One region of the Mesorhizobium sp. 2RAF21 genome, then DNA from elsewhere that is predicted to be linked to it. Evidence: riboswitches for the same ligand, from Rfam matches in the RefSeq annotation. Region 1 holds a riboswitch; each other region holds the start of a gene.

Region 1 (5,617 bases):
GAGACTGGTGTGTTACCGGCGGCTATGCTTCGCGTGGTTATGCGCTTCTGGTTTTTGACCCCCATCAGGAGGCCGCTAATTGTTCAATTTCATGCTCAAGGTCTGAAATGAAGGGGTAGCGATGTCGCGATCAGCCGTTTGATACGGGCTTGCATGAGGTATTTCAGATGTTGCTGGCGGATTACGGCCTTCCGGAGATTGTGGCCGTCAAGAAAGGTGCAACGGACGCGGTCGCTCGCGGAGTTGCTCCCGGATCATTCACAATCGCGGCCGATCGCTTCGCACGATCGGCCGTTCGGATTGCGCTGAGGCAGGCGGCCCAGCTTGCGGAATGTTCGGGAGATGCCGCTCTTCTTCTCAACATAGGCGCGTGGCGGTACGACGGCGAAGCAGGCTCCTCTGATGATGCGGACGATGATGCTCCCGGTCATTGAGTGGTCGTAACGTGGACATACCGCCTACTGCCTTCCAAAGCTTTCGCAGGACGCGAAGCAGTAAGAATAAATCGTCGATAGACGAAGGTGCGAAGCGAGTTCCGCAGGTTGGCGGTCTTTCGCTGCGCTCTCGCGACAGGAGCATGCGAAAGCCTGGTGATATTTTCGAAGCCGGCTTGGGAAAGCATGGATGAAAGCACGTCAAATCGGAGCCCGTCGGCAAACGGCAGAGCGTGCATTATTTCGGCGTGGCGAGCACTCAACGACCCGTCATAGTATGGGTCCGCCCCGAAGTCCGGTCAATCAGGTCAACCAGGGCGGTCGCGATCCTGCCGAGTAGTGTCGGCTTTGCCCAGTCGCCATCATACACGATCAGCTTGCCGCCGGGTTTGAGAATTCGCAGCCACTCCCGGAAAGTTGCCTCGGGCTGCAGCAACGTCCAAACCAAGTGCCGGCACACGATGGCGTCATAGGACTGGTCCGGCTCCATCGTGTTCTCTGCGTCGGCAAGCAGAAATCGTAGGCGCGGTTTGTCTATGTGCTTGGCGCGCGCGACGCCGAGCATCGCTTCGGAGAAGTCGAGCGCGGTGACGTCATGGCCCAGATCTTGGATGAGCTTCGTGATCTCGCCCGTGCCGCAAGCCAGTTCGAAGACATGGAGCGGCGTAGCCCTAAGGTGGTCCGGATCGGTTCCTGCCATGCCCTGAACTCGTGGTCCGAGGAGATGCCGTGGCCGAAGGCGCGGTCGAACGTCTTTGCCCGCTCCGACCAGTAGGCGCGGATCTGTTCCTTCAGGTGAAAGTTGGGGCGATGGGGATCGTCGCTCACTTGCCGAAACCGTTCCGCGCCAGGATCTCGTCGAAGCGCCTGCGGGCTCGCTCGGGCACATCGGCAGGGACAAAGCTCTCCGGCAGTGCCGCCCCGCCGACGCGGATCACCATCACCATGCCCATCGCAAAATGCGGCGAACACTTGATGCCGTAGAACCCCTCCTGGTCGAGCGTCACCTCGATCTCCTCGTTGAGCTTGCCCTTGAAGCCGGCATTGCCGTCCGGAACCATGCCCTCGATCGTCACGGCGTTGTGGTCGGCGCTGGCATTCAGGAACTTCACCTTGTCCCCGGGCTGTAGCGACAGAAAATCAGGCTCGTAGGTCATCGGCCCGGCTGCGCCGCGGTTCAGCATCTTCACCTCGTACATCTCGGCGAGAGCAGCAGTCGGAACCGCCAGCGTGAGGACGAGTGCGAAAACCAACGAGCGCATGGAAAGACCTTTCAGGCAACTTGATGGAAGCGGAACATGGAAGCGCCGTCGGTGGGATCGACAACAATACCGGTGCGTACGCCGAAGACAGCGCCGATCCGTTCGACGGTCAGCACTTCTTGCGGGGGCCCCAGCGCAACGAGGCGGCCGCTGGCCATAACCCCTATGCGGTCGCACGAAAGCGCCTGGTTGAGATCGTGCAGCGCCACAACCGAGGTAACCGGAAGCCTTGCGACGAGGTGGAGGATCGAGAGCTGGTGCTGGATATCGAGATGGTTCGTTGGCTCATCGAGCAGCATGATTTCTGGCCGCTGCGCCAAGGCACGAGCGAGATGGACACGCTGGCGCTCGCCGCCGGAAAGTGTCGTCCAGGAACGGCCCTCAAAACCTTCCATGTCGGTGTCGGCAAGCGCCTGCGCGACAATTCGGTCGTCTTCAGGCGACCAGGGCTGCAGCGGAGAGAGCCAAGGTGTGCGGCCGAGCTCGACGGCGTCCTTCACCGTGAACGCTTCCGTGGTTTCCGACTGCTGCTCGAGGAAGGCAACGAGCTGCGCGATCTCTCGCCGCGGCATCAATTGAAGCGGCCTGCCCTTCAGCACCATGTCGCCTGAAGTCGGGCGGGGTATCCCGCCGAGCAATTTCATCAACGTCGATTTGCCCGAGCCGTTCGGGCCGACAAGGCCGAGCATCTCGCCCTCGTTCACGACGAGATCGATGCCGCTGATGATCGGCTTGCCGCGTGCCGACCAGCCGATGTCTCGCGCTTCGAGGATCATGGCCCGCGCCGTCCGCGCAGGAGGATCAGCGCAAAGGCCGGCGCGCCGACCAACGCAGTGATGACCCCAATCGGCAAGACCTGACCCGAGATGATCGTGCGCGAAAGAACGTCGGCAGCAATGAGGAAAGCGGCCCCGATGAGCGCGACGGCTGGCCCCAGACGGCCATGTCGAACGCCGACAAGGAATCGCGCCGCGTGCGGGATGACAAGTCCGACAAAACCGATAGAGCCGACGATGCTGACCATTACGGCGGTGACCAGCGCGGTCAGTCCGATGAGGACGACCTGGACCTGTCGGACATTGATGCCGAGGGACGAAGCCGATTCCGCGCCAAAGGCGAAGGCGTCTAGGGCCCGCGCATACCAGATGCAGGCGAGCAGACCGACGAGCGCAATCGGGACGGCCAGCCACACGTCGGGCCAGCGCACCCCGCTGAGGTTTCCGAGCAGCCAGAACATGATCGCGCGCGCCTGCTCGGCATTGGCGGACTTGGTGATGATGAAAGAGGTCAGCGCGTTGAACAGCTGCGATCCGGCGATGCCCGCAAGGATGATCTGCCCATGCCGTGCAGAGACACCCCGCCGCCAGCGGCCGGGCAAGCCCGGCGACCAGCAGAAAAGCGGCGACCGCCCCGGCAAAGGCACCGAGCGACATCGAGATCGCCCCCGCGCCCAGCCCAGCGACCGTAACCGACACCGCGCCCGTCGACGCGCCGGCCGATATCCCAAGAAGGTATGGGTCGGCGAGCGCATTGCGCAGCAGCGACTGAAGCACCATGCCGGAGATCGCCAGCCCGGAGCCGCAGCAGGCGGCAACGATCGCGCGCGGCAGCCGGTAGTTCCAGATGATGCCTAGGTCGATCGGATCGACGACATAGGTCGCGCCAAACATCTGGTTGGCCAGGACCTGCAGGACCGTCGAGACGGGGATCGGCGTTTCTCCAATGCAGGTGCCGGCAAGTACCGCCGCCAGAAGCGCGACGATGACCAGCGCCCCCCGGCGAAGCCGGGAGGCGTATACTGCTTGCGTATGGGAAAGGCTCAATTCGGGCCTACTTGGCCAGCCCGAAATCCTTCAGAGCACTGGACAGGACTTCGATGCCGTTGATGGTGCGGATAGTCGCATCCATGGCGTGCGCGTCCATGACGACGATGCGGTTGTTTTTCACCGCATCCATCTGGCTGGCGACCGGGTCGGACTTGAGGAATTCGAGCTTCTTTTCGACATCGTCGGCGGGGAAGCGGCGACGGTCCATCTTGGCGACGACGGTCATGGTCGGGTTCGCCTTGGCGATCGTCTCCCAACCCACGACCGGCCATTCCTCGTCGGACTCGATGATGTTCTTGATGCCGAGCTGTTCCATGATGTAGCCGGGCCCACCCTTGCGGCCAGCTACATAGGGGTCGATGTCCATCTCGGCGCTGGAGAACCAGAACACGGCCGATACGTCATCGAGGTTAAGAGCCTTCGCGTCGGCGACCGCCTTTGCCTCGCGCTCGGTGAGGCTGGCCACGACTTCCGCACCCTTTTCCTGGACATCGAATATTTGAGCGAGTTCACGCACGCCCTGGTGGATCGTCGCCGTCGAGAACAGGGTGCTTCGCGTGCCGTCGACACCAACCGTGTTGTCCTTGCCCACGCAGTCGGCGGGCATGATGTAGGTCGGGATCTTGATGTCGTGGAACTGCTGGCGCGTCGCAACGATGCCCTGCGGACCGATATGCCATTCGAACTGGATGACGACAAGTTCCGGTCTCTTATTGACGACGGCCTCGAAGCTCGGATCATTGTCGGCCAACCGCTCGACCCTGTCGTTGATCTCCTGAACTCCGGCAAAACTTCGTTGAACCACACCGACGTGCCCTTAACCTTGTCGCCGAGGCCCAGCAAATAGAGGACTTCGGTCGCCGCCTGGCCGACCGTCACGGCAGAACCAGGCGCCTTCTCGAACGTCAGAGTCTCGCCGCAGTTCTGCAGCGTCAGAGGATATTTGATTGGTTCTGCCGATGCGGCGGCGGTCAGAAACGTGAAGCTAGCGGCGGCGAATGCCAGGCGTGCGAGGGTCATGACTACGATATCTCCGATCGGTGTTGGACTCGAGCCGGAAAATGCGGGTCAGGACGGCAATGATCGTCATCACGTCGCAACAGACGAGATGCGGCTGCACTCCAGGTGTGGCTAGCGTCATCGACAACCTCCCCGGACAACCCCGCCCGGCGCGTTCAGTTACAGTTGTCGGTAGGTCTCCTGACTTACGGGTCATTGTCCGTCTCGGCCTTCCCGGGGGCTAATCCCAGTGGCATGATCGAGATGGACTTACCGCCTACAGTTGCGGGGGCAGTTTCGGTTCGCGGACAAGGCCGCGGCGAATTCCCTGTTATTTCCTTACGGAAACCGACACTCGTTCCTAGCGGAATGCACCACATGCATCAAGTAGCCGCATCGCCTTTTGCTTGAGAGGCTCCATGCAGCGCCGCGATGATCGCGTCGAGGCCGTCGGTCAGCGCGGCAGGGCCTGGCTGCAGAATCAGCGGCGACTTGATCTCGAAAATGCGGTTGTTGCTGACCGCCGGAATGGCGCTCCAGCCGGGCCTAGTCCTGATCTTGTCGGGCACGACTTTCTTGCCGCACCAGGATGCGAGGATGACATCTGGCGCTGCCGCCACGACGTCTTCCGGGGAAACGATGCGGTCCTTGGCAGCCTTCGCTCCGGCCTTGTCCGGGAAGACATCGTCGCCGCCGGCAATGCAGATCAGCTCAGAAACCCAGCCAATCCCGCTGATCATCGGATCGTCCCATTCCTCGAAATACACCTTCGGACGCGGAGCGCCACGAACGGAAGCAGCTATGTCTCGGAGCCGCGCTTCGTAGTTCTTCGCCAACCGCTCGGCCTTGTCGGCGGCTCCGACCAGGGCACCCACGGTGCGGATCATGGCGAGGATGCCGGCAATGTCCCGCTGATTGAAGGCATGCACCGTCACGCCTTCGCGGATCAGGTTCATGACGATCTCGGCCTGGAGGTCGGAGAAGGTGAAAACCAGATCCGGATCGAGGGCCAGGATCTTCGGGATGTCGGCCGAGGTGAATGCGGAGACACGAGGTTTCTCGCGGCGCACCTGCGGCGGGCGCACCGCATAGCCGG
Region 2 (5,617 bases), on a different contig from region 1:
AGTGCAAAGGCGGCGGCACGGTCGATCCAGCCGGTGTGGCTTGTGCTGTCTGGTGCCATCGCCTTGTCCTCGTTCACCGTCAGAATGTCCGGGTGAAGCTCAGATTGAAAGTCCGGCCGGGCGCGCGATAATCCGTCACCGTCGAATATTCGGCGTCGAACAGGTTCTCGACCGCGAACTTCACCTGCGAACGGGCGTCGAGCGCATAGAGCGCGGTGAAGTCCATCGTCACATAGTCCGGCAGTTTCACCGTGTTGGCCGCGTTGGCATAGCGCGCCGCGCCGTAGAGCAGACGGGCGGTCAGATCGAGCTGTTCGGTCGGGCTATAGGTGATCTCGGCCGTCGCCTTGAACCGGTCGCGATAGGGGATGTATTTGCCGTTGTCTTGGTTGAGCGGTTCGCGCACATCGACAGTCACCTTTCCGGCCCATTCAGTGTTGAAGCGGTGGTCGAGCGCCGCCTCGAAACCGGTGATGCGGGCCTTGGCCACGTTGAAGGGCCGATAAGTCGGCGGATTGGACGCGATCGCGTCGGCCAGCCAGGTCTGGTAGAAGGCGAGGTCGAGACTGGTGTCGGCGCCCGCCCGCCAGTTTAGCCCGACTTCGTAGGATTTGGATTTTTCCGGCTTGAGGTCCGGGTTGGAATAGCCCGGATAATAAAGCTCGTTGAAGCTCGGTGCCCTGAAGCCGGTGGCATAGGATGAGCGCAACGTGACGTCGGGCAGGATTTCATAGCTCGCGCCGACATTGTAGGTGGTGGCGCCGCCAAATTGGCCGTTGTGGTCATAGCGGATGCCGCTGTCGATCGTCAGCGCGTCGTATGATAGCGAGTATTGGCTGAACACCGCCGCCAGCGTACGCGCGGTCACGTCGAATTTGACGGTGGAATCCACCTGTTCGCGATAGGCCTCTACGCCGCTGGTCAGCACATGCGACATGGCGCCGGTGTCGAAACCCTTCTGGGTCGAGGCGAAGATGCCGTAGCGGCTGGAGTTGAAGCGGCTGTCGCCGGCGACGCCGTCGCGGAAATTGCGGGAGCGGTCGACGGAGCTCGACAGTTCGACGGTCGAGGACCAGTCCGCGCCATGCTTGATCTCGGTACCAAGTTTGCCGACGAAGCTTGTCGTGTCGACCTCGTTGGCGCCGGGATAGGAGGCGTCGTACTGGCCGCGACTGCGGGCAACCAGCGCATCGCCATAGATTCGGCCCCAGTCGAACTGCTTCGACAGCGAGGCGTTTACCGACCCCAACAGGAAGCCGTCATCGTCCGGCTCGTGGCCCCAGGCAGTCGGCATGGTGAAATCATAGCCGCGCGTGCCGATCACGCTGCCACCGAATGAATAGTCGACGCCGCTCGCGTTGTGACCGCGTACGTTGCCGGACAGGGTTCCGCCCCAGGGATGGCTGACGCCGGTGGTGATGGAGGCGCAACTGTCGCGGCCGTCGGCGCAGGGGCCGCCCTGCTTGGTGATGATGTTGACGACACCGCCCATGGCGTCGGAGCCGTATTGCGCCGAATGCGCGCCCTTGGCGATTTCGATGCGTTCGATCGAGTCGAGCGGAATGTTGCCGAGCGAGGCGGTGCCGGTGGTGACGGAACTGGCGCGGACGCCATTGACCAGCACCAGCGTCTGGCTGGCCGACATGCCACGCAGATAAAGATTGGCGCCGGCACCCTGACCTCCATAGGTGATGATGGAAACGCCTGTATAGGCTTTCAGCAGCGAGGGCAGATCGGGCGCGGCCGAGCGTTCGATGCTCTTGGCGTCGATCACCGTCACCGAGGAGGTCGAGCGCTCCAGCGTGGTTTCGCGTCTCAGCGGTGTGGTGACCACGATGCGGTCGAGCATCGTGACGTCGCCGCGGTCATTATTGTCCTGCGCGCCGGCATGGTTCGTCGAAGCCAGCGCCGCGGCACCAACCAGGAAAACAGTCTTTGTCACTTCCGCCCCCAAAAGGATCGACGGCGCAACGGCGCCGCAAGGTTCATCGCGAACCGCAGACGGATGTGGCGATGCGAGGATTTGCGACGGGTCGCATTTCACCTCTCGGCCGTTCCGGCACGCGGCAACACTTTGTCGTGTCACCGCCACGGAAGACCGCGCCTGATCACACCCCGTGATCAAGCATGGGTGACCGGAACAGGCAGGTCTCCTGACTTCCGTGTCATCGCTCTCTTCCGCCTTCCCGGTCGCGTCAGCGCCAGTGGCATCGTGGAAGAAGGCTCAACGGTTACAGTTGCGGGGGCAGTCGCGGCTTCGTCCGATTGCTCGGCCTCACCGTGTTCCCTTTTCATCCGCCTCGCGGCGGAACCAATTCCGATTCGGAAGCTAGCCATGGCTGCCCGACGCGTCAACCGGGCCGGCGAACGAATGCCGCGATGGCAGCGATGCCGCGACCTCAGCCGTAGTGGAGGCGCGGTTTCGGACCCTGGCCGACGAATTGCACGCCGACGCGGTCGTTGCGGCGCCAGCGCAGCACCGCTTCATAGGCGATGCCATCCACAGGCACGTAGAGGCTGAAGCGTTCGGGCACGACGACGTCGGCGGCCACCTTCAGTTCGGCACCGTTGGCATGCTGGTTGCGGATGACGCAGGGGATTTCCGATGTGTGGATACTGGTGATGATTGTGGCGCCCTTGAGCACGCGTTGCCGGTGCTCGCGCTCGCGATGTTCCGTTTCCTGTTCGGACATGACCGTCTCATCACCCGGCGCCATCGGGCTGCGGCGCGTCTCAATTAGAACCCGTGCAGGTAACCATGAACACCGACAATAGACAATTGCCGCGGTGTCGCGGCCAACAGCAATCTCCGATCGGGGTATCGAATTGATGAATCGGGACCGTGTCGTTTTCAGGACTTTCGCACCGGTCTGTGCGGCAGGCGGCGGGTGGCGTAGCGACAACATCGACCCGTAACATTGTTGCAATGTGACGACGCGAAGCAGGGCGACGGCATCTGGTGCCGCAATGATTTCGAGATGAGGCCTGCAATGCGCTTGTTATCTGTGGTGTGTATCGCTGTTGTTCTGTCCGGCTGTCAGAACACACGCGATCGGGAACGCTGTCTGTCCTACGGGTTTATCGACGGAACCCCAAGCTTCTCAAGATGTCTGCAGCAATTTGACCTGGACAGGGATCGCCGGGGCGACCGCCCGTTCGACGACGAGCGCTACGAATACTGACGGCATGGACCGCGACGTGATCTCCGGCTAAAGCACACCCCTCTCAAGCAACAGTGACCAATGCACGTATTGATCGTTGAGGATGATCGCGAGCTCGCATCCTCGTTGAAGCACATCATGGAAAGCGCGATCGGGGTGACCGACGCTTTTGCGACAATCGCGGAAGCCGAGGCGGCCTTGATCGCCCATCCGTTCGATCTGGTGATCATCGACCGCCGGCTTCCCGATGGCGACGGCCTTTCGCTGCTTCCGGTGCTGCGCCGGCTGCGGCCGCGGCCCGCCACCTTGGTCCTGACCGCGCTGGACGACCCTTTCGACATCGCATCGGCCCTGGACAAAGGGGCGGACGAATATGTCGGCAAACCCTTCGAGCCGACCGAGCTCGTCGCCCGCGCCCGCGCGGTCCTGCGCCGCTACAGCCTGGACGCGCTGGGCACCACGCAGATCGGCAATCTGGTGTTCGATCTCAACCACAGGTCGGCGAATGTGGGGCAGAAGGTGCTGGAGATTCCGCGCCGCGAACTGGCCATACTGGAAACCCTGGTGCGGCGCGCCGGGCGCGTCGTCCAGCGCGAGACGCTGGAAGCGTCCGTCTACAACATCAATGAGGACATCGAATCCAACGCCCTGGACTCGCATGTGAGCCGCCTGCGGCGGCGTCTGCGTGAAGCCGATTGCGACGCCGTGATCAAAAGCGTGCGCGGCATCGGCTACATGCTGGTGTCGGAATGACGCGGTTGCGCCGATCCATCGCCTTTCCGGTTGCCACCCTTTTGGTCGCCGGCATGCCGATCGTCATGATTTTGAGCACCGTGCTGACGCTCGCTGTTCTCGTCAGCACCAGCCTCGAGGAGCGGCTGCGCATCAACACGACTGAGCTTTCCAAGGTTCTGTCCGCGGCCATCACCTATGACGCGAGCGGACATCTCGTGCTCGACGGCAAGCGGCTTGCCACGAACATCGTCGACTTCGCCGAGGCGCAACCCACCTTCTGGTATGTCATCGGAGACGGGGTCCAGACCATAACACGCGGCACCCAACCGTCCTCGGCCCGGCGCGTCTTCGATCAGGTCCCTCCGGAGATCGGCTATTCGGAGTTCAGCTATCGGCAGGACGGTCGGGACATGCTCGGCATCAGGACCGTCACGCAAGGCGGCGGGCGCAAGACCGTTGCGGTCGGTGGCATCTGGCTCTCCACCTGGGAGACGATCCTCGTAGCCCTTATAGCGGTGCGTTCGCAGGGTCTGGTCCAGCTCCTCTGTCTCGTCTTGGTTGCCACCACCTCGATCGCCGTCGTCGTGGTCAAGCGCTCGATCGCGAGGCCAGTGCGCCGTGTCGTGGAATCGGCCGAGCAGATCGACGGCCTGCCCAATGGCCGCAGGATTTCCGACAGCCATACGCCGATCGAGCTGAAGCCCATGGTCGCGGCCTTCAACACCGCTCTGACGCGCATCGATACTGCCTTCGAGGCGCAGCGCAATTTCCTGGCGAACGCGGCGCACGAACTGCGCACGCCGTTGACCAAGATGCGCCTCAAGTTGGAGCAGGTGAACGATGCCGAACTGCGTGGCGTGCTGGTCCGCGACACGACGCGACTGGCCTCGATCGTGACCACGCTTCTGCAGCTTGCCCGCCTGTCCGGCCAGTCGCTGACCTTCGCGGAAATGGACCTGGCCACCATCGCCAAGGCCGTGGTGTCCGACCAGGTGCCGACGGCGCTGAAGCAGGGCATCGAGATCGAATTGCGGGCGCCGGGCCGGCTGGTGCCGGTTTCCGGGTCGGAAACGGCGATCCGGGTCGCTCTGGAAAACCTGATCCTGAATGCCGTGCGCCACGCCGCCGGCACCCGGCTGGTGATTGTCGAGGTGCTCGTGCCATCCGAAATCCGCGTGATCGATCATGGGCCAGGCATCCCGGCCGACGAACGCCTCGCGGTCCTCCAACCTTTCGTCCGCGGCAAGCGCTGCGACAGCGAAGGCACCGGTCTGGGGCTCGCCATCGTCGAACAGATCATGAGCGCCCATGGCGGCTCCATTGCCCTCGAGGAGACCAAGGGTGGCGGAACGACGGTGTGTTTGAGGTTTGCGCTAGCTGGGGTGTCGGCGAGGGGAGGTCGATCCGGCGTTCCGGCAACGAGCAGCGCGTCGGGATAAGGTCGCCCCGGGAGAGCGTCCACGGCGATAGGCCAACACGTCCAAGTCTTGATTGTGGTCGAGATTAAGAAGTGGTGCCGCTTAGGTGACTCGAACACCTGACCCCATCATTACGAATGATGTGCTCTACCGACTGAGCTAAAGCGGCCCGGCGAGCTTGGCGCCCGCGAAGATGGCTGGGTGATAGCCGCAAGCCCGCGCAAATTCAAGATGCGTCGTTGCCGATTCTCGCCAAAAGCTGGACGAAAGCGGCGTCAGGCAGCGAGCCTGTCCTTCGCCGCC
Region 3 (5,617 bases), on a different contig from region 1:
GGCGACGATGATCTGGAACACCGGCACGCCGGCACGGTCGAACAGCGTCTCGGTGCCGGGTTCCGCGCCGGAAGCAAAGGCGGTGGCGGTGACGATCGCCGCCGGCTTTAGCTCGCCGAACGCGGTCTCGACAAAATCGAGCGAGGTCTTGTCCTTCAAGCTGGAAACGAAGATCGGCACCGCGGCGATGCCGCGTGCCTGCAACGCTTCAGCCAAAGCATCGATAGGCGCGGCGTCGGCCGCCAGCAGCATCGAGCGGTAGAACAGGATCGGGACAACGGGGTTGTTTCCTTCTCCCCGTTCACGGGGAGAAGGTGCCCCGAAGGGGCGGATGAGGGGCGGCTCCTGCCCGTCCTTCAGACCCCCCTGCTGGGATATTCTCCCCGTGAACGGGAAGAAGGAAGCCAATCCATCCGCCACACCAATGCCCGGTTGATAAAAACCAGCCTTCGGCACTTCGACCGGCTGGGTTGCGACGACGTTCCGGCCGCAAAGCCCGGCCAGGCGTCGCACGAGCGCCGTCATGTTGGCTGCGCCGCCCTGGCGGAAATAGGAAAGCAGCGCCGCCAGCTCATCCGCGGGCAAGGTGGAGGCCTCGGTGAGCCGCAGGTCTTCATCGTGCGATTCGCCGGGCAGCAGCGCCAGCTTGATGCCCTTGGCACCCGCCACCGCGGCGAGCTGGTCGCAGCCGTAGCGCCACCAGTCGTGACCGCCGAGGATGCGCACCAGGATCACCTTGGCGTGTTGGGCCACGCTGTCGATCCACAGATCGACCGACATCGGGTGGCGCAGATCCCGCAACGCCGCCAGCCGCATCGAAGGCAGGTTGCCGGCATCCGCCTGCCAGGCCGATGCCAGTCCGGCCAGATCGCTGTCGGTGAACGACAGCGCCACCATCTCCGCCGGCTGCTGGCGCAGGTCGACTGGCTCGGCGATGTCGTCGAGCGAGGCGGAGGTGGTGGTCAGGATGTGCAAGTCTTACCCCACCAGAATACGTTCGATGGCCGGGCGGTCGAGGCCCTTCAGACCGATCACCACCAGCCGCGAGCGGCGGTCGTCGCTAGCGGTCCATGCGCGGTCGTAATAGTGGTTCACGCGCGGGCCGACCGCCTGCAGCAGGAGCCGCATCGGCTTGGCGTCGACTTCGACGAAGCCCTTCACACGCAGCACGTTTTCCTTCTCTGCGGCGTCGGCGACGCGGCGGGCCAGTTCGTCCGGATTGGCGATCGAGGGTATCTCGACGACGAAGCTATCGAAGTCGTCATGCTCGTGGTCGCCCATGCCGTCGTGATGGCTCTTGCGGTTCTCGATGTCGTCCTCGACCGCCAGGCCGAGACCGAGCAGCACGGAAGGATCGACCTTGCCCTGGGCGGTCGGCACCACCTTGACGGCGCGTGCGACGTGCTCGTCCAGCACGGCATTGGCTTTTGCCGTGCCAGCGGCGTCCATCAGGTCGCTCTTGGAAAGGATGATCAGGTCCGCGCAGGCGACCTGATCCTCGAACACCTCTTCGACCGGATCGTCATGGTCGAGCGAATCGTCCGCCACGCGCTGGGCGGCGAGCGCGTCCATGTCGGCGGCGACACGGCCTTCGGCCAGTGCCGGGCCGTCGACCACGGCGATAACGCCGTCGACGGTGACGCGGTTCTTCACGGTCGGCCACTGGAAGGCCTGCACGAGCGGCTTCGGCAGAGCGAGACCCGAGGTCTCGATCAGGATATGGTCGACCTTCGGCGTGCGCGACAGGATCTGGTCGAGCGCCGGCACGAAATCGTCGGCTACGGTGCAGCAGATGCAGCCATTGGCGAGCTCGACGATGTTTTCCTCCGGGCAGGTGTCGATGCCGCAGCCCTTGAGGATTTCGCCGTCAACGCCGACGTCGCCGAACTCGTTGACGATCAGCGCCAGCCGCTTGCCCTTGGCGTTTTCGAGGATATGGCGGATCAGCGTCGTCTTGCCGGCGCCGAGGAAGCCGGTGACGACGGTGCAGGGCACGCGGGAAACGGAAGCGGTCATGTCTAGTCCTTCAGCATGGTAAGGGGAGGGATGCGCGCGATCAGGCCGCGCTTCAGCGAATCAGGGCGGCCGCGCCATGGGATGAGGCCGTCCTCGGAGGTGACGAAAAGTTCTGCGCCGGCGACGAGGTCGGGGCCGCTTTCGGCGGTCAGGTCGCCGAAGACATAGCTCCAGCAGCCGTCGCGCAACAAGGCGGCGGAGAGCCGGCGCTTGCAGTTGCCGAGACATTCGACGGTGCGGACTTCGATGTTCCGGTTATCCTCGGCGGCGGTGCGGGTAGCCTCGGCCAGCAGCGCGCCGGCACGTGGACGCGCGTCCGAGCCGGTCTCGTCGCGGCACGAGGAACAGACGATGATGGTGACGGGCGCGGTGTCGGCGTCTGCCGCAACACCCGCCGTCTCAGCCGAAAAACTGCCGTTGCGATCCAAATCGGACTCCTTGCCCGGGACACCCGCCAGGCGTTGGGGTTTTGGTCGGACGGCAGGTCTCCTGGCTCGCGGGTCGTCGCCTCGGTGCCGCCTTCCCGGGAAATCCCAGTGGCTATCGGCCTTGGCTCGTCGCTCACAGTTGCGGGGACAGCCGCGGAGTTGAGGTTTTTGAACCTCGCACCGCATTCCCTCTTCGCTCCTCCCGGTGAAGAGAGGAGACCGTCTTTGCCGGATTTAGGCTTGGGCGGGCCGTGCTGTCAACGCATGGTTACGGCGGATGACGTCGCATGCGTGGCCATGCCAGTCCGGCGCCGATCTGGCGATCAAACCACGACGCATTCGCGATTGCGCCGTTCGATGTGTAGATTGGCGGCCAGGAAGTCGATGAAAAGCCGCGTTTTGGCGAGCGGCAGGCGAGCGGCCGGCCAGATGACATGAACCGGGACCGCCGGTTGTTCAAACGCTTCGAGGATCACCTCGATTGCGCCGCTGTCGACGAGATCCTGCACTTGCCAAAGCGGTACGCGGCCGATGCCAAGACCGACAGCGACGGCGGAATGGCTCGCCGCGGCGTTGTCGAGATGCAGCCGTCCGCTCACCTTGACGGTCATCGGTCTGCCGCCATCCTGAAATTGCCATGCACCAGCGTCACGGTCGGTGTTGCGGAAAACGCATTGATGTTCCGCCAATTCACGCGGATGCCGTGGCCTGCCATATTTGTCGAAATAGGACGGAGCGCCGAAGACCACACGGCGCATGACACCGAGCCGGAGCGCCTTCAAGTCCGAATCCGGCAGCTCGCCAATGCGGATGGCAAGGTCGAGCCCTTCCTGGGCAAGATCGACGAAGCGGTTCGAGAGGCTGAGTTCGACCTCCACCTTGGGGTGCATTTCCATGAAGCGCGCGACGATGGGGATGAGATAGCTTGGCCCGAACAATTCCGGCCCGCCGATCTTGAGCAGCCCGGAAGGTTCGGCGCTGCGATTGCCTGCCTCGGCCCTGGCCTCGGCAATCTCCGAAAGTGCCGGTTTCACGCGGCGGTAGAAATCATATCCGGCTTCCGTGGGCTGCGCCTTGTGCGTGGTGCGGCGCACGAGCTCAACGCCAACGCTTTTTTCAAGAGCTGCCAGCGAACGGCTGACCGCCTGCAACGAGCGGCCGAGATGCCGGGCAGCGGCTGAAAGATTTCCGCGTTCCACGATTGCCAGGAACGCTTCGACATCACCAAACCGATCCATACCGTTCTCCGATTTTCGAGAGACGGTATCACGAATTGGCCCTCTACCAACCGAAGGGCGAGAGACCGATGTTTCAGGACATGCGGATCCAATATGGAAGGAAAACGGGATGTCCGATGTGAACAGGAAAACCGTGCTCGTGGTTGGCGCTTCCGGCCGCAGCGGCGGCTATGTCGCTGCCGAGCTTGCCCGGCGTGGCGTCATCGTGCGGGCGTTGGTGCGCAACGAGGCTGCCGCACATTCGGCGCGGAACAATGGCGCTTCCGAAATCGTGGACGGTGACCTGCGCGATGCCGAAAGCCTCGACGCTGCGCTCAGGGGTGTCCATGGCGTCTACTATGTCGGTCCACCTTTCGTAGCGGACGAACCGGCACTCGGCATCGCCATGGTGCATGCGGCGAAACGGGCAGGGGTGGGCAAGTTCGTGTTTTCTTCGGTCATTCATCCGGCCAACGGACTGGCCAACCACGCCAGCAAATTGCCCGTCGAAGAGGCGCTGCTGCGCTCCAATCTCGACTACACCATTCTTTACCCCGCAACACTGTTCCAGAACATCGCGCCGGCGTGGCGAGCCATTGTCCGGGACAGTATGTTCGTCGAACCCTTTTCGAACACTGCGCGGCTGGCGCGGGTCGACTATCGCGATGTCGCCGAAGTGGCTGCCGAGGCTCTGACGGATGACCGGCTTGCCTATGGCTCCTTCGAGCTCGCCGCAGACGGTATGTACAACCGCGTCGAGATCGCCGCGATGATGAGCGCCGTGCTCGGACGCTCGATCGAGGCGGTGGAACGCAGTTTCGAGGAGTGGGCAGCTGTCGCCAGGCCGCCCTTTGAGGGGGAAGCGCTGCAGCAACTCGCGCGCGTGTTCGAATCCTATTCGGCCTTTGGTTCTGCGGGAAACAGCCTGACGCTGCGTACCATCCTCGGACGCGAACCACGCACGTTGCGCCAGTATTTCGAAGAGCTTGCTGCCGCCGAGCCTGGCGAGCCGATGCGGGCTTGAACGGGCTGTTTATTCCATCACCACGTTCGTCCTCTGGCCCTGCCGAAGTTGCCTCTTGCCGGGGTTCGTCTGCTATCGTCTGATGCTATCTGAGGATAGCAACATGGCGGAGCCGTCCGGCTCGGCCGCATCGGAGAGGAGAAGGTAATGGCGGTTCAGAAGGTGGCGGTGGTGACTGCCGGCGGCAGCGGCATGGGCGCGGCGGCGGCGCGCAAGCTGGCAGCGGACGGCTACAAGGTCGCGATCCTGTCCTCCTCCGGCAAGGGCGAGGCATTGGCCAAGGAACTGGGCGGCGTCGGCGTCACCGGCTCGAACCAGTCCAATGACGATCTCAAGCGGCTGGTCGACCTCGCCGTTTCGACCTGGGGCCGTATCGACGTGCTGGTCAACAGCGCCGGCCATGGCCCGCGCGCGCAGATCCTCGAGATCAGCGACGATGACTGGCACAAGGGCCTCGACACCTATCTGATGAACGTCATCCGCCCGACGCGGCTGGTTGCGCCGGTGATGCAGAGGCAAAAGGCCGGCACCATCATCAACATCTCGACTGCCTGGACATTCGAGCCGAGCCCGATGTTTCCGACGTCGGCGGTCTTCAGGGCCGGACTTGCTTCCTTTACCAAGATCTTCGTCGAGGCCTATTCCGGCGACAACATCCGCATGAACAATGTGCTGCCGGGCTGGATCGACAGCCTGCCGGCGACCGAAGAGCGGCGCGACAGCGTGCCCTTGAAGCGCTACGGCACCAGCGAGGAAATCGCCGCTACCATCGCCTTCCTGGCCTCGGATGCCGCGGCATATATCACCGGCCAGAACATCCGCGTCGACGGCGGCGTGACACGCTCGGTGTAGTGGTGGCTGAACTTTCCATCGACGCGATCACCGCAGCCGTGGCGATTCTTCAAAGCGGCGATCGTTGCGCGGGAAAGTTG
Region 4 (5,617 bases), on a different contig from region 1:
CCGCGAAATTTGTCACTTCGGCCACCTTATGACCGGCGACGGCGGCGGCGCGCGCGTGTTCGGCATAGGTCGGCGACAACACCAGCGCGCGACCGGGCGCCACCAGCGAGGCGACACGCGGCAACAGGATCTGGGTGCCAGGTGCTGCCACCACATTGGCCCGCGCCGGGGCGCCATAGGCGGTGGCGGCGACAGTCGCCAGCTCGGCCGACCTCGCCGCCTCCGGCAGTCTGGTGAAGGCGGTGGCGGGCGGCTCGAAAAGCGGATAGGAGTGCGGATTGATCCCGGTCGAGAGATCGACGAACGGTTCCGGTGCGCCAGGAAACAGCGCCCGCGCCCGGCCGAGGCTTCCGCCGTGATCCACCGCTGCAATCGCCTCGCCTGGAAGCCGCATGTTCGCCCTGACCGCCTTTCTGTCGCTGCTGATCGAATCTCGGCTCGGCTATCCCGACCGGCTGTTCCGTGCCGTCGGCCATCCGGTGACCTGGATCGGCGCCCTGATATCCTGTCTCGACCGCGGGCTCAACCGCGCCGCCGACAGCGACGCCGCGCGTCGCATGGCCGGCGTCTTTTCGCTGCTGGTCATCGTCATGGTGCCGGCAACCATCGCCCGCCTGGCCGAGACGGCGCTTTTGGCGCTGCCGCTCGGCATTGTCGCGGTGGCGCTGCTGGCGAGTTCGCTGCTGTCGCAGAAGAGCCTGGCTGCCCATGTCGAGGCGGTGGCGGACGCGCTGGACTCGGGCGGGCTGGCGGCCGGCCGCAAGGCGGTCTCCATGATCGTCGGCCGCGACCCTGAAAAACTCGACGAGGCGGCGGTCGGCCGCGCGGCGATCGAAAGCCTGGCCGAGAATTTCTCCGACGGCATCGTCGCGCCCGCCTTCTGGCTGGGCATCGGCGGGCTGGCCGGCGGCGTCGCCTACAAGGCCGCCAACACCGCCGATTCCATGATCGGCCACCGCAGCGAGCGCCACGAGGCCTTTGGCTGGGCGGCGGCGCGCTTCGACGATCTGATCAATTTGCCCGCCTCGCGCCTGACCGGCCTTTTGATCGTCGCTGCCGCCTTCTTCGTCAGGGGTGCCGACTCGGCCGAGGCCTGGCGCGCCATGTGGCGCGACGCGCGCTTTCACCGCTCGCCCAATGCCGGCTGGCCGGAAGCCGCGATGGCAGGTGCGCTGGGTCTGGCGCTCGCCGGTCCACGCTCCTATGGCGGCGTGCTGGTCGAAGGCCGCCATATGGGCGAAGGCGGCCGCACCGCCGTCACCAGCGCTGACATCCGCCAAGCGCTCCGGCTCTATTGGGCGGCCGACATGCTGCTGATCGCGCTGTTCGGGGTGGTGGCGCTGGTGCTGTGGTAGGCGACGGCGGTCTTCCTTCTCCCCTTGTGGGAGAAGGTGGCCGAGCCGAAGGCGAGGTCGGATGAGGGGTGTTGGCCGGAGCGCAACTTACCCAAACCAGGATAGCGCCGAAGCAATTCTATTCTCGCGCCGTCTCGTTTCTTCCAACACCCCTCATCCGTCTCGGCGCTACGCGCCGATCCACCTTCTCCCTCAGGGGGAGAAGGGAAGTAAAGGTGCCTAAAACTCGATGCCCTGCTGCGCCTTCACGCCGGCGGAAAAGTGGTGCTTGGTGGCGCCCATTTCGGTGACGAGGTCGGCGGCTTCGACCAGCGACGGCTTGGCGTTGCGGCCGGTGACGACGACATGCAGCCCCTCGCGCCGGCCCTTCAGCGCCGCCACGACACGGTCGAGGTCGAGATAATCGTAGCGCAGCGCGATGTTCAATTCGTCCAGCACCAAGAGGCTGATCGACGGGTCGACCATCAGTTCCTCGACCTTGACCCAGGCGGCTTGCGCCGCCGCGACGTCGCGCTTCAGGTCCTGCGTTTCCCAGGTAAAACCCTCGCCCATCGAATGCCACACGACGCGCTCGCCGAAAGCCGCGAAGGCCTCGCGCTCGCCGGTGTGCCATTTGCCCTTGATGAACTGCACAACGCCGACGCGCCGGCCGTAACCCAGCATGCGCAGCGCCAGGCCGAAGGCGGCGGTGGTCTTGCCCTTGCCGGGCCCCGTGTTGACGATCAGCAGGCCTTTTTCGATTGTCTTTGCCGCCACCTCGGCGTCCTGCACGGCCTTGCGCTTGGCCATCTTGGCGCGATGGCGCTCGGCTTCCGCCTCGTCGATCCCGGTCATGTCATTTCACCTTGAGCGGCAGGCCGGCAACCGTCAGCACCACTTCACTGGCGACCGAGGCGACCTGCTGGTTGAGACGCCCGGCGGCGTCGCGAAAACGGCGGGCCAGCGCATTGTCGGGCACGATGCCCAGGCCCACCTCGTTGGAAACCACGAACCATGGGCCGCGCGGTTTGGCGAGCGTGGCGACAAGGCGCGCGCATTCGGCCTCGACATCGTGTTCGGCCAGCATGTGGTTGGTGAGCCAGAGCGTCAGGCAATCGACCAGCACCGGCCGCCCCGACGGCAAACTCGTGAGCGCGCCGACAAGGTCGAGCGGCGCATCGAGCGTTTCCCACCCTTCGCCACGGCGGGCGCGGTGATGGGCGATGCGCTCGCGCATCTCCTCGTCATAGGCTTGTGCGGTGGCAATGTAGGTCCACGGCGCCGGCAGCGCTGTAATGAGTTTTTCGGCATGCGCGCTCTTGCCCGAGCGCGCACCGCCGATGATGAAGCAAACGCTTTGCCGATCAGGCAAAGCTGTCGCGAAGGTTCGACGCCTGCCCGGTGAAGCGACCGCGCACGATGCCGACGACGGCGCCGAGCACCAGCCAGAACACCAGATTGGTGATGGTGACCGCCACCACGAACTGGTGGTGCAGGCCTTCCGGGATCGGCGTGTCGTAGCTTGCCGGCTGCGGCGCGCCGACGATGTGCGGCGCGACGATCAGCGCGACCGCCAGGATCGTCAGCGGCAGCGAGCGGCGGAAGGCGATCAGCGCCAGGCCGATCGCCGTTGCCACCACCGTTGCCACCCACCAGATCTGCCGGGGCAGAAGGTCGGCGGCGGGCATGGCCGGCAGTTCCGGCGGCAGGCCGAGGCCCGGCGCCAGCGTGAAGACGGCAAAGCCGGCCAGACCCCAGAACACGCCCTGGCGCCAGTTGCCGATGCCGCCGGCGAATTCCGAGAAGGCGACAAGGATCAGCGCGAAGCCGATGCCGGTGACGATATTGGAGACCACGTTGAAGGAGAAGCGCTCGGCGCCATCGGCGGGCGCCCAGCCTTCCTCTTCGGCCGGAGCGGCGGCGGCCGGGGCCGGCGTGCTCATGGCGGTGGTGGCCGCGCCGGCATCAGCCGCGGGAGCAGCCGGCGCCGGATGCTCGTGACCGCCGCCGGCCTGTTCATAGACCTCGGCCTTCAGGATCAGCGGAACGGTGGCATAGGCCTGCAGGCAGGCGAGCACGATGCCGGCCAATAGCCCAGCGATCGCCGCGACGAACACGACGTTGCGAAAAACAGACATGGTGGGTTCCCCCTGGTTAGTGGCAGGGGAACGCCATCGAGTGGCGTGCATCGTGGGCGGCGTTGTGCACGGCCTCGATATGCGAGAAGCCAGTGAAGCCGACGATGAAAATGCCGAGCAGGCCGGCCAGCGCCAGTTGCAGGAAGCGCGACTGCGAGGAGGTCGAGGCGCCGAGGGAAATGGTTGCGGTATTCATGGTCTGTCCTTTCGCCCTCCACCCGAGGGCATTGCCATCATTGCTGTCGCCGGCAGGTCTCCTGGCTTGCGGATCTGCGCCCTTCTCCACCTTCCCGAGGCGAACCTCAGTGGCATTGGAGAGGACTACCGCTCACAGTTGCGGGGGCAGCCACGGTTTCGGACGGACATTTTCTTCCCTCCCCACCGTATTCCCTCTTGGTCCCGAAGGGACCGACGACATCGTGGACTATAGGGAGAATTGCGCCGCCCGGCAAACCAAATTCCGCCATCGGTGGATGCAGAAGCGTCATCGTGCGGACCGGGCGCCATCCCTTCTCCCCTTGCGGGAGAAGGAAAGGCGCTCGCTACATCGACTTCGGCAGGTAGCGCCAGGTGACAAGGCCGCAGACGGCGGCGAGGCAGCCAAGCGTGGCGAAGACCGAGCCCAGCCCGAAAAAGGCCAGCACCACGGAATAGACCAGCGGCGGCGTCAGCTCCGAAAAGTCGAGATAGGTGCGGTAGACGGCCGCCATCTGCGGACGCTCATAGGTGCGCACCGAGCGCATGAAGGCGGTGGAACCGATGGCATCCAATGCGATGGTGAACAGGGCGCCGACCAGCAACAGGCCGGCAGTGGCGAGCGGCACGAGTTCGCCGATGGCGCCGGCCAGCCAAAGCGATATCGCCATCCCGGCAAAGGCGAGCGTCATCACGTTGCGGGCGCCGTAGCGTTTGCCCGCCCTGCCCCAGAAGATCGCCAGGAACAGCATCGCGTTGCCGGCCGAAACCAGCAGACCGCCAGCCAGCTTGCCCTGGCCGGTGATGACCATGAACAAGGGACCGTAGACGAAGAAGGTGGTCCAGTAGCAGGAGCGGCCGAAGGCGATCAGCCAGGCGAGCCTCAGCCGGGGCTGGCGCACGAAGCGGCCGATATTGGCGAGCGGATTGATGGGTCGGCTCTTGCCCGGCACGATCATCGGGTTGTCGCCCAGCCGGTAGTACCAGAACAGCGCCAGCAGGCAGAGCGCGAACACCGCGACCGCGCCATGCGCGGCATAGATGCCGTAATGCGTGTAGAGGAAAATGCCGAGCGTCGGACCGGTGGTCCAGGCGATCATCGACCACGCCATGCGCAGCGACTCGGCCTGCATCAGGTCCGCCTTGCGGATATGATCCATGATGTAGAGGTTGAGCGTGATCGACAGCGCGCTCGCCCCCATCACCCGGCACAGCATGCCGAAGATCTGCCCCGGCAAGGAATGGGTGACGAAAAACAGCGAGCCGATGGCGAGCAAAAGCGCGCCGGCGGTGTAGACCCAGCGGCGCGCGAAGCGGTGGATCAGCATCGGCATGAACAGCGTCGCCGACAGGCCGAGCAACGAGACGATGGTGTAGAGGATCGACACCGTCTGCTCGTTCTTCAGGATCTCGTAGGCCTGGATGGGAATGACCGAGGCGATCGTCGCCCGGGCGCAGGATTCGATCGAATAGAGCGAAGCGAAGGTGCGCGCATCCGCCGGCGGTACGGCCGGTAGCCAGATGGGATGGCGGACATGCGTGGACATGAATTCTCGAATTCGCGACTCGTGAAGGAAATCTGCGTCGGCGACGCTCAGGCCAGTAGCAGGAAACCGACGCACTCGTGCCCGATTGCGAAGCCGGCCAACGGGTTTGCGCGATTTGGCACAATGAGGTCTTGCACCGCCTCGTTCCTTGCAGCCCACTCACCCGTCTCGGCGCTGCGCCGAGCCACCTTCTCCCGCGAGGAGGAGAAGGGAAAGCCCTCGCCTCGCCATTCTTGTTTCACCCGCATCCATGCTAGGCATGGCCCAGTCGCAATTTCAGAATCCCGCCGCATGAGCCTCGAAACCTCGACCTCCCCCTCCCGTCGCATTCCGCTGATCGACGTCCTGCGCGGCGTGGCCTTGCTGGCGATGGCCAGCTACCACTTCACCTGGGATCTCGAAT

What was found. A riboswitch is a leader RNA that binds a small molecule or an ion and turns the genes downstream of it on or off. The one in region 1 is predicted to bind cobalamin.
Region 2: another riboswitch for cobalamin. It lies ahead of AB4136_RS12530 (TonB-dependent receptor domain-containing protein); the one in region 1 lies ahead of AB4136_RS16045 (ABC transporter substrate-binding protein).
Region 3: another riboswitch for cobalamin. It lies ahead of AB4136_RS07960 (DUF1636 family protein); the one in region 1 lies ahead of AB4136_RS16045 (ABC transporter substrate-binding protein).
Region 4: another riboswitch for cobalamin. It lies ahead of AB4136_RS08340 (CbtB domain-containing protein); the one in region 1 lies ahead of AB4136_RS16045 (ABC transporter substrate-binding protein).

The regions. Positions count from the first base shown of each region.
Region 1 is NZ_JBFRGM010000009.1:83,589-89,205, forward strand. It holds partial or broken gene AB4136_RS16020 (DUF6925 family protein) at 138-434, shown strand; partial or broken gene AB4136_RS16025 (methyltransferase domain-containing protein) at 428-1,262, opposite strand; gene AB4136_RS16030 (pseudoazurin) at 1,259-1,696, opposite strand; gene AB4136_RS16035 (ABC transporter ATP-binding protein) at 1,708-2,472, opposite strand; partial or broken gene AB4136_RS16040 (FecCD family ABC transporter permease) at 2,469-3,519, opposite strand; partial or broken gene AB4136_RS16045 (ABC transporter substrate-binding protein) at 3,527-4,542, opposite strand; cobalamin riboswitch at 4,696-4,889, opposite strand; gene AB4136_RS16050 (cobalamin-binding protein) at 4,905-5,617, opposite strand, start outside.
Region 2 is NZ_JBFRGM010000006.1:319,831-325,447, forward strand. It holds gene AB4136_RS12525 (ABC transporter substrate-binding protein) at 1-59, opposite strand, end outside; gene AB4136_RS12530 (TonB-dependent receptor domain-containing protein) at 80-1,942, opposite strand; cobalamin riboswitch at 2,127-2,331, opposite strand; gene AB4136_RS12535 (PilZ domain-containing protein) at 2,400-2,693, opposite strand; gene AB4136_RS12540 (response regulator transcription factor) at 3,243-3,914, shown strand; gene AB4136_RS12545 (sensor histidine kinase) at 3,911-5,335, shown strand; tRNA gene AB4136_RS12550 (tRNA-Thr) at 5,408-5,483, opposite strand; gene AB4136_RS12555 (NAD(P)H-dependent flavin oxidoreductase) at 5,590-5,617, opposite strand, start outside.
Region 3 is NZ_JBFRGM010000004.1:109,574-115,190, forward strand. It holds gene cobN (cobaltochelatase subunit CobN) at 1-975, opposite strand, end outside; gene cobW (cobalamin biosynthesis protein CobW) at 979-2,016, opposite strand; gene AB4136_RS07960 (DUF1636 family protein) at 2,019-2,444, opposite strand; cobalamin riboswitch at 2,479-2,683, opposite strand; gene AB4136_RS07965 (LysR family transcriptional regulator) at 2,768-3,682, opposite strand; gene AB4136_RS07970 (NmrA family NAD(P)-binding protein) at 3,792-4,685, shown strand; gene AB4136_RS07975 (SDR family oxidoreductase) at 4,833-5,537, shown strand; gene AB4136_RS07980 (hypothetical protein) at 5,540-5,617, shown strand, end outside.
Region 4 is NZ_JBFRGM010000004.1:189,681-195,297, reverse strand. It holds gene cobD (threonine-phosphate decarboxylase CobD) at 1-394, opposite strand, end outside; gene cbiB (adenosylcobinamide-phosphate synthase CbiB) at 393-1,355, shown strand; gene cobO (cob(I)yrinic acid a,c-diamide adenosyltransferase) at 1,575-2,189, opposite strand; gene cobU (bifunctional adenosylcobinamide kinase/adenosylcobinamide-phosphate guanylyltransferase) at 2,191-2,706, opposite strand; gene AB4136_RS08345 (CbtA family protein) at 2,699-3,472, opposite strand; gene AB4136_RS08340 (CbtB domain-containing protein) at 3,489-3,668, opposite strand; cobalamin riboswitch at 3,703-3,900, opposite strand; gene AB4136_RS08335 (MFS transporter) at 4,015-5,214, opposite strand; gene AB4136_RS08330 (DUF1624 domain-containing protein) at 5,506-5,617, shown strand, end outside.